3 regions of the Enteroscipio rubneri genome follow, and region 3 is predicted to be linked to each of the others. Evidence: predicted binding sites of a transcription regulator. Region 3 holds the regulator's gene; each other region holds the start of a gene.
What was found. The regulator LexA, encoded in region 3, represses DNA repair genes until DNA is damaged. The targets are predictions, from matches to a motif close to CNAACANNTGTTNG.

Region 1: a site for LexA is predicted at 1,772-1,785, ahead of ABGT83_RS11450 (sodium:solute symporter family protein). Genes of this name have one in related genera too.
Region 2: a site for LexA is predicted at 1,631-1,644, ahead of ABGT83_RS04330 (DNA polymerase Y family protein). Genes of this name have one in related genera too.

What each region holds. Positions count from the first base shown of each region.
Region 1 is NZ_CAWVIN010000003.1:1,066,769-1,070,026, forward strand. Features, by position in the region: gene ABGT83_RS11445 (hypothetical protein) at 1-634, opposite strand, end outside; gene ABGT83_RS11450 (sodium:solute symporter family protein) at 1,838-3,258, shown strand, end outside.
Region 2 is NZ_CAWVIN010000002.1:217,520-220,777, forward strand. Features, by position in the region: gene ABGT83_RS04320 (CaiB/BaiF CoA transferase family protein) at 1-173, shown strand, start outside; gene ABGT83_RS04325 (CaiB/BaiF CoA transferase family protein) at 186-1,409, shown strand; gene ABGT83_RS04330 (DNA polymerase Y family protein) at 1,705-2,997, shown strand.
Region 3 is NZ_CAWVIN010000002.1:669,434-672,691, reverse strand. Features, by position in the region: gene hflX (GTPase HflX) at 85-1,398, shown strand; gene lexA (transcriptional repressor LexA) at 1,586-2,224, opposite strand; gene nrdR (transcriptional regulator NrdR) at 3,002-3,258, shown strand, end outside.

The DNA of each region.
Region 1 (3,258 bases), on a different contig from region 3:
CGACACTCTCGCATATAGATCCCGAAAACCGAGAGATCCATTCGGATGAAAAGCGATAATGCCGCCTTGCATCACGAGGGTCGTCCATATTGAGCCCTGGGAAATATACCTGAATGGAATGGCGAAGCGGCCGGTAGGCGTAATTCCGTGAACCGCGGTCGAAAAAGGTTTCCTCAAGAACCTTGTCTAGTTCTTTATTGCTCTTGTCCAAAGCGACTACGAAGGCGATGCCCGTCAGTTTTCTGGCAAGTTCATCAGGATTGACGGGGTACGCGCCGTCGTCGTCTGATGTGACGGCCACAAGCGGCACGTTTCTGATTGGTTTTGTGAGATCGTTGTAAAACTGATTGAAAGTATAAGGTTGTCCGTAAAAGCACTTGTCAATGAAGAGGGCGTTTCCGTCAAGGGGATCCTCGCCCGATATGCACGCTATCCCCTCGGTGTCGAGCAGTTTTCTGATGCAAACAGGAACATTGCGCGGAGGGGTTTTAACGTCGGATCGCATATAGGTTGGATCGATGCTGTAAGACACCTGCACGGTTATACTGTATACGCCTACGCTCGATTCTGTTATCCCGACGCAGGTGTGCCAGGTGCGCCACCAGCTTTCCGAGTCTTGCTCGCTGTAGTCCATAGCCCAGTGCTTTGGTATGCGATCCCCCTCCATGATTCTTGTTGTCAGCGAGGAAGAAGGAGCGTCGATATCCATTGTCCCCTGTGCGAAGCTTTTCGAGAGACGGACGGATCTTAGCGGCATGAAATCGTCGGACGGATTTGAGACCCACGGCTCTAATGACTTCTGTATTTCTCCAAGAATGACACTGCTCGATATTTTTGTTGATGTTGCGCCTTTGCGGGATCCTCATGTTTCGAGCGAGCTAGCCATTGCACTGCGAAGTATCAATGCTGAATAGGCGCTCAATCTCATGCCCTGATTCCACTTCAGAGCGGTGGAGATATCGAAGTCTATCTGTCTGGCTGGAGACGGTAAACGGTTGCCTCTCTGCCGTCGTTCTTTCTCGACTATCCAGTTTTGAAAGACATCTACGATGACGGGCCAAATTTCAAATTTGGCGTTGTCCGGATAGGCTTCAAACGTTGTCGCGTAGAACAAGGTTGTGTTATTGCGCCGCGTTATCATAAGGGAGCCTTCCGATCTGCCTGAGGCCTATCTTGAGCGATGTATCGTAGAACCGTTAATCGCATTTTAATAAGAATATTACGCTATAAATCATATTTGAACCATAGCATCGCATGCTCGCTTTTCTTTGCTTTGCGTGGCGGTAGATATGGTCCGGTGAAGCGTAAAAACAAAGTAATCCCTTGTGAATTAAAGTCCATGTGGTTCGTATTACGATGGATCTCGCAAGAACGCGAGGCGCGAGGACGAACCTCCCACCTCGTCGCTTCCTACGCTCGGTCTTCTTTTTCGTCACATCCCATGCTCCACTATGGTAAAGTATGCCCATGCATTCTGCGAAGGGACATACTGCCGTCGAACAGCGCTGGCGCCTCCAGCTCGCCGTTGCGGCCGTGTGCCGTTCCGTCGCCCCGCGCCCTGCGGACTCGCTCGCGTCCGCATTTGCCGCGAAACCGACCCCCGAGGCCGACGCGACCGCCTATCGCGCCCTTTCCTATTATTCCTATCGATACCTCTAGCACATGGGTTTGCCCGTGGTGCTTCGTCGGTGTTGTGCTGACGGGTGCCGCGCCCCGGCAAAGTCATGTGCGCCTCCTGCGAATCAGCAGGTAGCGTTGGAGTGTTTCACGTAAAACACTCGTTCGCGCCGCTGCGAGTAGCACGACCTGTAGGTATATGATCGAGAAGGAATCTCCCATGATCGAGAAGATATGCATGGTACTCATTTTCGTCGGCGTGGCGGTGGGCGTCGGCATTTACTGCCGACGACATACCGGAAGCGTTGACGGGTTCATTCTGGGCGGCCGCAACGTAGGTCCGTGGCTGAGCGCGTTCGCGTTCGGCACGAGCTACTTCTCCGCCGTCATCTTCGTGGGCTACGCCGGCCAGTTCGGCTGGAAATACGGTGTCGCCGCCACGTGGATCGGCATCGGCAACGCCATCCTCGGCAGCTTGCTGGCCTGGTGGGTGCTCGGCCCGCGCACGCGCGAGATGACGCATCGCCTGGGCGCGTCCACGATGCCCGAGTTCTTCGGCGAGCGCTACCAGTCGAAGGGTTTGCGCATCGCGGCCGCGGCCATCATCTTCGTGTTCCTCATCCCGTACACGGCCAGCGTCTACAACGGCCTGTCGCGTTTGTTCGGCATGGCGTTCGGGCTGCCGTACGAGTGGTGCGTCATCGGCATGGCGGTTATCACCTGCGTGTACGTGGTGCTGGGCGGTTACATGGCCACCGTCATGAACGACTTCATCCAAGGTATCGTCATGCTGTTGGGCATCGTGGCGGTCATCGTGGCCGTGCTGGTGAACAACGGCGGCTTCACCGAGGCCCTCACCACGCTCTCGCTCATCCCAGCCGAGGGGTCCGAGATGGCCGGCCCGTTCGTGAGCTTTTTCGGGCCGAATCTGCCCGACCTGCTGGGCGTCATCGTGCTGACCAGCCTGGGCACGTGGGGCCTGCCGCAGATGGTGCAGAAGTTCTATGCCATCAAGAGCGGTCCTGCCATCAAGCAGGGCGCCATCATCTCCACCGTGTTCGCCATGATCGTGGCCGGCGGCAGCTACTTCCTCGGCGGGTTCGGCCGCCTGTACGGCGGGCAGGTTGAGATGACGGCCGCCGGCACGCCGGTGTACGACTCCATCATCCCCACCATGCTGTCCACGCTGCCCGACCTGCTCATCGGCATCGTGATCGTGCTGGTGCTGAGCGCGTCCATGTCCACGCTGTCGTCGCTCGTGCTCACGTCGTCGTCCACGCTCACGCTCGACCTGATCAAGGACAACCTCGTGAAGAACATGAGCGAGAAGAAGCAGCTGTCGTACATGCGCGTGCTGCTGGTGGTGTTCATCGTGATCTCGGCGGTGCTGGCGCTCGTGCAGTACAACTCGTCCATCACGTTCATCGCGCAGCTCATGTCCATCAGCTGGGGCGCGCTGGCCGGCTCGTTTTTGGGCCCCTTCTTCTGGGGGCTGTACTCGCGCCGGGTGTCGCGCCCGGCCGTGTGGGCCAGCTTCATCGTGGGCGTGGGCCTGACCACGGGCAACATGATCGCCGGGTTTGTGGGCACGGCGTTCATCGCGTCGCCCATCAACTGCGGCGCTATCGCGATGGTGCTGTC
Region 2 (3,258 bases), 450 kb from region 3:
GCTCCCGCCCGGTGGGCTACGACACCCGTAAGATCCTGAAGGAGATCGGCGGCTACAGCGACGCCGACGTCGACAAGCTGGCAGCCGACGGCGCCGTGCTCGAGTACACGGGCGATCCGCTGCCCGAGTCCGTCCTCGAGCCGAGCTACGGCCCGAACTCCAAGAAGAACTAGGTGAGGTGCACAATGGCGAAGAACACCCCGTTTTCCAAGCTGACCGTCCTCGATTTCTCCCGCTACCTGCCCGGCGGCTACGCGACGCAGGTGCTGGCGGATCTCGGCGCGACGGTGATCAAGGTCGAGGACACCGGTCTGGGCGACTTCATGCGCCACGACTATCCCACGATGGGCGGCGGCATTTCCTACTACGTGACCGCGCTCGGCCGCAACAAGAAGTCCGTGTCGCTGAACCTGAAAGACTCCGAGGTCGTCGACTGGTTCCTGAAGATGGCCGCTGAAGCCGACGTGATCGTCGAGAGCTTCCGCCCCGGCGTCACGAAGAAGCTGGGCATCGACTACGAGTCGGTCAAGGCCATCAACCCGGGCATCATCTACTGCTCCATCTCGGGCTACGGCGCCGAGGACCCGCGCTCGAAGAAGGCGCAGCACGACTTGAACATGCAGGCGACGAGCGGCTACCTGTCGGTCAACCACGGCTCCATGTCACCGCTGCACCTGTGCGACCTGTCGTCGGGCATGGTGGCCGGCCAGGCGATGCTCGCGGCGCTGTACGCCCGCGAGGTGACGGGCGAGGGCTCCTACATCGACACGTCGATGTTCGACTGCTTCGTGTGGTGGAACTCGCTGCTCGATTCCCGCTGGTGCTTCAACGGCGGCGAGTGCAAGCGCGAGGACCTGGAGTACCCCTCGACGGCCTACAACGTCTACGAGACCGCCGACGGCGGCAAGCTGGCCCTCGGCATGGTCGAGGCCAAGTTCTGGGAGCCGTTCTGCGACGCCATCGGGCATCCCGAGATCAAGCCGACGGGTCTCATGCGCGAGTGGGAGGCGCCCGAGGCGTTCGAGGTCGTGCGCGAGGCCATCAAGTCCAAGACGACCGCCGAGTGGATGGAATGGCTCGAGGACAAGGACTTCTGCATCGCCAAGGTGAATTCCAAGACCGAGGCTGTCGAGCAGATTACGCGCGAGAACCCCGAGGCGTTGGCCTGGGTTGAGTTCCCGCGTGTGGGCCGCGTGCTTCAGACGGGTCTGCCGCATCACATCTCCACCATTCCGGTTGAGATTTCCGAGTTCGAGGAAGTGTCGCCGCTCGGCGCTGACACGGCCGAGTATCTCAAGAAGGTTGGAGCCGACGATGCCACGATCGCGCGCCTGAAGGAGAGCGGTTCCATCCGTCTGGGCGACGACATCGAACCCGAAGAGGATCGCGCACCCATCGCGCCTCGCTAAAACATGCCGTAAGGCGTTCGGTCCGATCGGCGCGAAGGGAGTCGCGGCGCGGGCCGGGCCTTGCAACTGGGGGAGGGGCACTTGATGGCGACCGCAAGGTCGCCATCGCCCATTTCCTGGCCGAACCGCCGGGTTCTGCAATCATATATAACCTGGCCAACACCCTTTTCTCGTTGCCGAAACTCCATGGTCTGTTCGCTTGCGCATGCGATGGCATTGTGCGAACATACGTTCTTGCAGTGATGTGAAGCGTGAGCCGGCGGTGCTTGCGCGGATGAGCGGAGGGGCGAAACCTATGACGGAGAGGCGGCGGCCAGCAGGCGCGCATCGCGTGGTCTTCCATTCGGACATGAACGCGTTCTACGCGAGCGTCGAGCAGGCCGATCGGCCGGAGCTGCGCGGACGCCCCCTGGTCGTCGGCGGGCACGAGGAGCTTCGGCACGGCATCGTGCTGGCGAAGAGCGCCGAGGCGAAGGCGGCTGGCGTGAAGACCGGCGAGGCGCTGTGGGAGGCGCGCGCAAAGTGCCCCGGGCTCGTGGTGGTAACGCCGCGCTACGGGCTGTACCAGAAGTATTCGCTGCTCGCACGGCGCATTTACTACCAGTATACCGACCTCGTGGAGCCGTTCGGGCTCGACGAAGCCTGGCTCGATCTCACCGGCTCGCTGCGCCTGGCCGGCGCCGGCGCACTCGAGACAGCCGCCGAGATCAGCGAGCGCATGAAGGCCGAACTGGGCTGTACAGTGTCCATCGGCATCTCATGGAACAAGATTTTCGCGAAGTTCGGCAGCGACTATCGCAAGCCCGACGCCATCACGGCCATCACGCCAGAGAACTATCGCGATCTCGTGTGGAGCGCTCCAGCCGGCGAGCTATTGTATGTGGGGCGCGCCACTCGGAAGAAGCTGCATTCGTCGGGCATCGACACGATCGGCGACATAGCCCGTGCGTCCCCGGAGCTGCTGCAGCGCAGGCTGGGAAAGATGGGTGGCGTGCTGCGCGCGTTCGCCCGCGGCGAGGACGAGACGCCGGTGAAGCCCTACGACGCGGCTCGCAACGAGGTGGACCACACGATCAAGAGCTACGGCAATGGTTTGACAGCGCCTCACGACATCGCGACTCCCGAGGATGCGAAGGCGCTCATCTACCTTCTGTCGGAATCGGTGGCGCAGCGCCTGCGCGAGGGGCGCGTCCGTGCCTCTACCATCGCTATCGGCGTGCGCAGCGCGGACGACCTGGTCAGCTACTCGCGGCAGACGACGCTCGCCCGCGCGACGAACGTGACGGGCCGCATCGCGCGCACGGCCTGGGAGCTGCTCGAGGCGAACGAGCCGCTCGACGAGACGCGTCCGCTGCGCGGTCTGCACGTGCGCGCCTCGGGCCTGGAGCCCATGGACGCGCCCCAGCAGCTAGAACTTGCTCTCGATCCGCGTCTTCACATGCTGGAGGACCTCGACGAGACGATCGACGATCTGCGCCGCCGGTTCGGAAACACGTGCGTCCAGCGCGGAGCCGAGCTGCTCGACGAGAGCTTGCTCGACCTCGACATCAAGCGCGATAACGTGATCCATCCGGTCGGGTACTTCTAGCGCGAGGCGGGTTGGACGGAGGCGACGCAGGCCGCCGAAGCCGAAGGACGCCACACGGCACTGGTGCTGTCGGAGTTGTGCGGTTTTGGCGCCATCAGAGCGAAGGGTTCTCCGCAGCGTCGGGATGGTGAAGCGTTCGGCCGCGGCCCGTTCATCCTGACATGCAGCTAAAAAGCCGAATTCTGTCAAAAAAACGAGGTATGGGAAGCCCGAAGCCGGTTTTCGGGCTTCGTGCGAGGGACGTGCGGGAGGCCTCGGCTG
Region 3 (3,258 bases):
GGCGTCGCCGCATCGGTTACGATGCATACCATGCACGCGTCATCCTCTGATGACGCTGAGGTCTGTTTTGAAAGGATTGCCCCCATGTCCGAATTTGAATCCGTCATCACGCGGGGGATGACCCCCATCTCCGAGCAGCATCGCGAGCGAGCCGTTCTTGTTGGCGTCGACCGACCGGGCGCCAACTGGCCGATCGATTCGTCGCTTGCCGAACTCGAACGCCTTGTCGATACAGCCGGGGCCGATGTTGTAGCCACCACGATCCAAAAACTCGACACGCCGAATCCGCGTACCTTCGTGGGCACGGGAAAAGCCGAGGAAGTTGCTGAGCTTGCTCGAGCTCATAGCGCCGATCTTGTTGTGTTCGATGACGAACTCTCGCCGTCGCAGCAAGCCAACCTTGAGAAGACGGTGGGCAAGCCTGTGAAGATAATTGACCGCACAGCGCTTATCCTCGACATCTTTGCGCTTCATGCCAACAGCAAGGAAGGCCGCTTACAGGTGCGCCTCGCACAAAACCAATATTTGCTGCCGCGGTTGCGCGGTATGTGGGCGCACCTTGCTTCGAACCGAATGGGCGGTGGCGTAGGCTCCCGCTTCGGAGAGGGGGAGAGCCAGCTCGAGGTTGACCGGCGCATGGTGCGCAAGCGCATCACCTCCATCAAGCGCGAGCTCAAGCATCTGGCTGAGGTTCGGGCCGTACAGCGTGAGAGCCGCTACGAAAGCGGCATGTACAAGGTGGCTCTTGCCGGCTACACCAATGCCGGCAAGTCGAGCTTGATCAATCGACTGACGAATGCCGATGTCCTCGCCTACGACAAATTGTTCGCCACGCTCGACTCGACGACCCGCAGGTTCGAGCTGCCGGAAGGCCGCGAGATCACAATTACCGACACTGTTGGATTCATCCAGAAACTCCCCACGACGCTCGTCGAAGCGTTCAAGTCGACACTCGACGAGATTACGGGGGCTGATCTCGTCTTGCACGTTGTCGACGCCTCTTCCGACCAGTACGAAGCCCAGATAGCTGCTGTCGAGGATGTTCTCGGGCAGATCGGGGCCCAGAACATCAAGCGTGTGCTGGTGTTTAACAAGTGCGATGTGCTTGATAACGAAGGACTCGCGGCACTGCGATCTCGTTACGCACAGGCGCAGTTCGTCTCGGCGGCAACAGGAGAGGGAGTTGACGAGCTCGTTTCCCATATAGCCCGCGTCGCGTCGTCGCACGACACGCATATGAACGTGGTCATACCTTACGATCGCGGGGATTTGGTATCCGTTGCCCACGAGCGTTGCCGTATTCTCTCGGAAACGCATGAGGAAGCCGGCACGCACATTGTCATGCTGGCCGCTCCTTCATACGCCGGCCTATTCCGCGCGTTCTCGGAAAGCAACTGAAGCATTCGACGTATTCAGAAGGCGAGCTTTTCGACCAACACGCATCCAGTCTCGCTGGACTATGCGGCCAACCTATCAAGTCGACCACATGCACGCACCGACCCGGTTGATCGAGCGCATTCAGACATCGACTCGCCGATTGCAAACCGGCGAGTCGGCTTCTTTCATGCAATATCGACCAAGATTATCAAAGCCGACGGAACACCGCGACAACCTTGCCAGCAATCGAGCAATCAGTCGTGATGATAGGCTCCATCGTGGAGTTCTCCGGCTGCAGACGTACGTGCCCCTGTTCTTTGTAGAACCGCTTGACCGTTGCACCGTCATCGACCAGAGCGACCACGATATCGCCGTTGTCGGCGACAGGCTGCTCCTTCACGACCACGTAGTCGCCATCGTTGATGCCCGCTTCGATCATCGACTCGCCGCGTACCGACAGCAAAAACGAAGGGGAGTCGCCCACGATATCGGTCGGAAGCGAAAGCGTGTCGGTTATGTTCTCTTCGGCAAGGATGGGCGAACCGGCCGCAACGTTACCGACGAGCGGAACGTTCACGATCTTGCTGAACGAAGGTTGGATGACATTCGTGGCAAGCGCCGCGTCCTCAAGCGGATACGTGAGCGCTATCGAGCGCGATTTGAGCGGATCGCGCTTGATGAGTCCCTTCTGTTCGAGCGCCTTAAGATGCACATGGACGGTTGAAGGGGAGGAAAGCCCGAGGCTCTGGCATACTTCGCGCACGGTAGGACCATACCCCTTCTCCCTGATGCACTCCTCGATGCAGTCGAGCACCGCTTGCTGGCGCTTCGTTACCTTCTCGGCCATAGGGTCGTCCTTTCGTCGTCCGATACTACTAGCGAACAAATGTTTTAAAGTCTCTTGACATGAACCTTTGTTCGACCTATTATATACGCGAACAAAGGTTCTACGCAAGAGCAGGAGGGTAAAAATGAAGAAATATGCGACGAAATATCTTGTCGAGGGAACGTCCGCTCTTCGCTTGGAAGCGATCGAGACCGCCGAGCATGAGGCCGAGATTATCGTATTTCCCGGGCCGTACCAAAGCGATCGTCCATCGAGCCCAAGTTCAGACAGTTCCTGCTTCGGATATCATAGTAAACTCGGTCGAATCGATAGGAACGTTCTCAGATCGCAGTTCGTTACAGAGCTGCGATCAGGAGACGCAGCGGGAAAACCCTTCGATCGTATGAACCTCCTGCAGGCGACCGTTGGCGGATTCACGCTCTGCGCAACGGCGTTTTTTGGGTTGTTCCTTGCTTTATAACACACCCTCATGGAGGACATCAACAAAAGCCTTCCGTCGCTCTGCTTGCGATGATCGAATCGCTTTTGATATTTCCCCTCCGAGGTTCTTGAAGTCGACCAGCCCCATCGGCCGGCATCGACTACGCGAGGGCGATGCGCGCCCGACCTTCTCATAAAGGATCGGGACATAGCCGCAGGCACCGACATGAACACATTGGGTATGGACATGTCCGAACCATCATCGGCCTTGACGCTCTTTCCAATGATTTCATCGATTTCATTGAACCACAATATCTAGTATGTTAGGGTGGAAAAAACGCTGACAGAAGGAGTGCCATGCGCTGTCCATCCTGCGGTCATTCCGAATCGAAAGTTGTCGATTCTCGACCATCCGAAGACGGTGCGACCATTCGTCGGCGCCGTGAATGCCTCGAATGCGGTCATCGCTTCACTACCTATGAGCGGCTTGGCGACACTCCGCTTATAGTCATCAAGTCCGATGGATCGTCTGAAGTCTACGATCGCGAAAAACTTATGAGAGGCCTGCTTATCGCCTGTGCAAAAAGACCTATTTCTCCAGAACAGGTAGCGAC